Regions from separate parts of the Streptomyces sp. CWNU-52B genome, predicted to be linked through region 1. Evidence: riboswitches for the same ligand, from Rfam matches in the RefSeq annotation. Region 1 holds a riboswitch; the other holds the start of a gene.
What was found. A riboswitch is a leader RNA that binds a small molecule or an ion and turns the genes downstream of it on or off. The one in region 1 is predicted to bind ZMP and ZTP.
Positions count from the first base shown of each region.

Region 2: another riboswitch for ZMP and ZTP. It lies ahead of ACLVWQ_RS19260 (glycine hydroxymethyltransferase); the one in region 1 lies ahead of ACLVWQ_RS04180 (bifunctional 5,10-methylenetetrahydrofolate dehydrogenase/5,10-methenyltetrahydrofolate cyclohydrolase).

Region 1 covers NZ_JBLFJV010000005.1:301,370-303,738, forward strand. Annotated here, with positions in the region: gene ACLVWQ_RS04175 (M6 family metalloprotease domain-containing protein) at 1-93, shown strand, start outside; gene ACLVWQ_RS04180 (bifunctional 5,10-methylenetetrahydrofolate dehydrogenase/5,10-methenyltetrahydrofolate cyclohydrolase) at 127-981, opposite strand; ZMP/ZTP riboswitch at 1,002-1,088, opposite strand; gene ACLVWQ_RS04185 (hypothetical protein) at 1,184-1,483, shown strand; gene ACLVWQ_RS04190 (hypothetical protein) at 1,559-1,783, shown strand; partial or broken gene ACLVWQ_RS04195 (polyprenyl synthetase family protein) at 1,841-2,369, opposite strand, start outside.
Region 2 covers NZ_JBLFJV010000019.1:327,719-330,087, reverse strand. Annotated here, with positions in the region: gene ACLVWQ_RS19260 (glycine hydroxymethyltransferase) at 1-1,363, opposite strand, end outside; ZMP/ZTP riboswitch at 1,400-1,485, opposite strand; gene ACLVWQ_RS19255 (PLP-dependent aminotransferase family protein) at 1,472-2,369, opposite strand, start outside.

The DNA of each region.
Region 1 (2,369 bases):
AACCTGCCCGACGGCACCTGGACGGGGATCACCGTCGAGACCGTGGGCACCCCGGGTGCCGACGAGATGAGGGTGAACATCACGGTGACCTGACACCGACCCTGACACCCCGTCGGCCCGGGGGCTTCAGACCCCGGCCCCCGTCTGCAGCGCGGCCGCCTCGACGGTCTGCGCCAGCAGCGTGGCGATCGTCATCGGACCGACCCCGCCGGGTACCGGAGTGATCAGCGAGGCCTGCTCACGGGCGCCGTCGAAGTCGACGTCACCGACGTTGCCGGGGTTGTAACCGGCGTCGACGACGACCGCGCCCGGCTTGATGTCCTCGCCGCGGACCAGCCGCGGCCGGCCCACCGCGGCCACCACGATGTCCGCCTCCCGCACGGCCGACGCCAGGTCGGCGGTACGCGAGTGGCAGTACGTCACCGTGGCGTCGCGGCCGAGCAGCAGCATGCCCACCGGCTTGCCGAGGATCGCGCTGCGGCCCACCACCACGGCCCGCCTGCCGGCCGGGTCGACGTCGTACTCGTCCAGCAGGCGCATGATCCCGCCCGGGGTGCACGACGCGAAGCCGGGCAGTCCGAAGCTCGTCGCGGAGAAGGAGGCGAGGGTGACCCCGTCGACGTCCTTCTCCGGAGCGATCGCCTCGAAAGCCGCCCGCTCGTCGATGTGCGGCCCCGTCGGGTGCTGCAGCAGGATGCCGTGCACGGCGGGGTCGGCGGACAGCCCGGCGAGCGTGCCGACCAGTTCGGCCGTCGTGGTCGCGGCGGGCAGCGACACGTGCCGTGACGTGATCCCGGCCTTGCGGGAGCGGTTCTGCTTCATCCGTACGTAGGTGACGGAGGCGGGGTCCTCGCCGACCAGCACGGTGGCGAGACAGGGCGCCACGCCGGTGCGTCCGGTGAGCTCGGCCGCACGCTGCGCCGTCTCCTCGATGATCCGCCGGGCGGGACCGGTGCCGTCCATGAGACGGGCCTGGGACATGAGCCACTCCTGAGCGTCGTGGAAGATGCCCAGGCGCGCGGCGAAGACGGTGTCGTCGGGCCGCTCCCCGGTGGTACTCCACCTCAGCGCCAGTCACGGCCTGCTGCCAGCGTACGCGGTGCCTCGCCGGAATGCTGAGCCTCACGGGTGAGGGGGCGGCCCGAGCCGTGTCCGTGAGCCGCTTTCCACCGTTGCTGAAAGCATGATCTCAACACGACGTATTGTCGCCACCGTCGGCCTCGCCCTCAGCGTCACCGGTTTCGCCGTCTCCTCCGCGGGCGCCGCCACGGTCCCCGAGACGGGAAAGCTGGACCCGATCGCGGAACTCGACTCGATCGCCGTGAGCGACCTCCCCGCCGAGCACCGGGACAAGATCCCGAAGATCTCCGACGGGATCCAGAGCCTCAACGAGCTGAACGGCCTCTACCAGCTGGAGCAGCTGCACCAGGTGACCGACCTCGCCGCCCCGGTCACCGGACTGCTCCCCGCCGTCGAGTACTGAGCCGCCGCGTACCCCGCTCTGTTCCGGACGCCGCGTCCGGATGCGGGTGCGGGCGGTCCGGGTGAGGCTGAGGGCATGTCGGAACACCCGGTGGTACTCGTCCATCCGCCACGCGGCGACGGCGGCCGGCGCGTGGCGGTCCACGGCGAGGCGGTCGGCACCGCCATGAGCCTCCTGGACGTCGTCGAGTTCCTGCGCCGGGCCGGACTGGACTTCGACGAGAACGAGGTCGCGGTGTCGCCGCTCGTCGAGTGGCGCGGCGGAGGCTCCTCGTACTGGGGGCCGGAGCCACGGAGCTGACGCACGCGTGGGCCCCGGCCGCCACGCGCGCGACGACCTCGCCGGCCCGCACGTCGGTCACATCTCGCGGTGCACGAGGAAATCGAGCAGTGTCCGCAGGCCGTGGGTGGCACGGGACGCCGAGGGGAGGCCGTCGAGACAGGCGCCGACGGCGAGGACGTGGCGACGGGCCTCCGCCAGGGCGGCCGCGCGCCCGCCGGCGTCCTCGATCAGGACCGCGGCGCGCCGGGCCGCAGGCTCGTCGAGCGGCTCGGCGGAGCCGAGGAGGCGGGCCAGCGGCCGGGCCGCCGCCGGATCGGCGAGGGCGGCCAGGACCGGGAACGTCTTCTTGCCCCGGAGGAGGTCCGCGTGGACCGGCTTGCCCGTGACGGCGGGGTCGCCCCAGATGCCCAGCAGGTCGTCGACCACCTGGAAGGCCACGCCCAGATGGCGGCCCGCGCGGTCGAGCGTGGCGGCCGTCCCGCCGGGGGCACCGGCGAGCACAGCGCCCAGGGCGGTCGCGCAGCCGAGGAGCGCGCCGGTCTTGTGCTCGGCCATCGCCCGGTACTCGTCGGGCCGCACCGCCTCAGGGCCTGTCCAGGGGCGG
Region 2 (2,369 bases), on a different contig from region 1:
AGGGGGCGCCCTTCTTGGTGGTGCCCGCCTCCGTGGCGCCCAGGACGCGGTCGATCAGGCCGGCGATCTCGTCCATCTCGGTGGCACCGAGGCCGCGGGTGGTCAGCGCGGGCGTGCCGATCCGGATGCCCGAGGTGTACCAGGCGCCGTTGGGGTCGGCGGGGATCGCGTTGCGGTTGGTGACGATGCCCGAGTCGAGCAGCGCGAACTCGGCCTGCCGGCCGGTGAGGCCGTAGGAGGAGGCGACGTCGATGAGGTTGAGGTGGTTGTCCGTGCCGCCGGTGACCAGCGTGGCACCGCGCCGCATCAGGCCCTCGGCGAGGGCGCGGGCGTTGTCGACGACGGCCTGGGCGTAGTCGCGGAACTCGGGGCGGCGGGCCTCGGCGAGCGCGACTGCCTTGGCGGCCATGACGTGCGGAAGGGGACCGCCGAGGACCATCGGGCAGCCCCGGTCGACCTGCTCGGCGAGCGACTCGTCGCACAGGACCATGCCGCCGCGCGGGCCGCGCAGCGACTTGTGGGTGGTCGTGGTGACGATCTGGGCGTGCGGGACCGGGTCGAAGTCCCCGGTGAGGACCTTGCCCGCGACGAGGCCCGCGAAGTGCGCCATGTCGACCATGAGCGTGGCGCCGACCTCGTCCGCGATCTCCCGCATGATCCGGAAGTTCACGAGGCGGGGATACGCGGAGTAGCCGGCGACGATGATCAGCGGCTTGAACTCGCGGGCGGACACCCGCAGGGCCTCGTAGTCGATGAGGCCGGTGGCGGGGTCGGTGCCGTAGGAGCGCTGGTCGAACATCTTGCCGGAGATGTTCGGACGGAAGCCGTGGGTGAGGTGGCCGCCCGCGTCCAGGGACATGCCGAGCATGCGCTGGTTGCCGAAGGCCTGGCGCAGCTCGGCCCAGTCGGCGTCGGAGAGGTCGTTGACGTTGCGGACGCCGGCCTTCTGGAGGGCGGGGGCCTCGACGCGCCGGCCGAGTACGGCCCAGAAGGCGACGAGGTTGGCGTCGATGCCGGAGTGCGGCTGGGCGTAGGCGTGCTCGGCGCCGAAGAGCTCACGGGCGTGCTCGGCGGCGAGGGCCTCGACGGTGTCCACGTTGCGACAGCCGGCGTAGAAGCGGCGGCCGACGGTGCCCTCGGCGTACTTGTCGCTGAACCAGTTGCCCATCGCGAGGAGCGTCGCCGGGGAGGCGTAGTTCTCGGAGGCGATCAGCTTGAGCATCTCGCGCTGGTCGGCGACCTCCTGCCCGATGGCGTCGGCGACCCGGGGCTCGACGGCACGGATCACTTCGAGGGCGCTGCGGAAGGCGGTGGACTCGGCGGAGAGGGAGGTGGGGACGGGCGTGGGAACGGGCTGCGACATGACGGCCTCCGGACGTGGCGTTGCGTTCGGCGTTCACGGTTCGGCCCAGGCGCACGGCACACGGTTCCGGGCCGCTCCCCGATGGTCGATCCCATCCCAGCGCGCCAGTCACGGCCCGGGAGCGAGCCTACCGGGCGCACGCGGGGCAGGGGCACCCGTCCACGATGCGAGCGACACCGCGAGCGCCTCACACAGGGTCTCCAGCGCTCCCGGCCAGCCGCTGTCCGACGGCGTGCCGTAGCCGACGACCAGGGCGTCCACCGGTGGGGGCGTGGCGGCGGGATGCCGGTAGCCGGCCAGACCGTGCAGGGCGAGACCGTGCCAGGCCGCCGCGCGGACCACCGACTGCTCGGTGCCCGGCGGGAGCCGCAGCACCGCGTGGAACCCGGCCGCGATGCCGGTGGCCGTGACCGACGGGGCGCGGGCGGCGAGGGCCGAGACGAGCTGGTCGCGGCGGCGCCGGTACCGGAGCCGGGAGGCGCGTACGTGACGGTCGTACGCGCCCGAGGTGATGAACTCCGCAAGGGTCAGCTGGTCCAGGACTCCGCACGACCAGTCCGCGGCGCCCTTCTCCGCGACGGCCTCGGAGACCAGGTCCGGCGGCAGGACCAGCCAGCCCAGGCGCAGGCCGGGGGCGAGGGCCTTGCTGGCGGTGCCGAAGTACACCACGTGGTCCGGGTCGAGGCCCTGGAGGGCGCCCACGGGCTGCCGGTCGTAGCGGAACTCCCCGTCGTAGTCGTCCTCCAGGATCAGCCCGCCGGTGCGCCGCGCCCAGTCGACGGCGGCGGCCCGCCGGTCGGGACGCAGCGGCACCCCCATGGGGAACTGGTGCGCGGGCGTCAGCAGCACGGCTCCCGCGGCGCCGGCCCCGCCCGTTCCACGCTCGGTCAACTCGTCCGTCCGTGTGCCCAGTTCGTCGAACGGGAGCGGCACCGAGCCCAGTCCTGCCCGCTCGATGAGCCCCAGGTGCACATCGAGCCCGTACGACTCCACGGCGAGGGTCCGC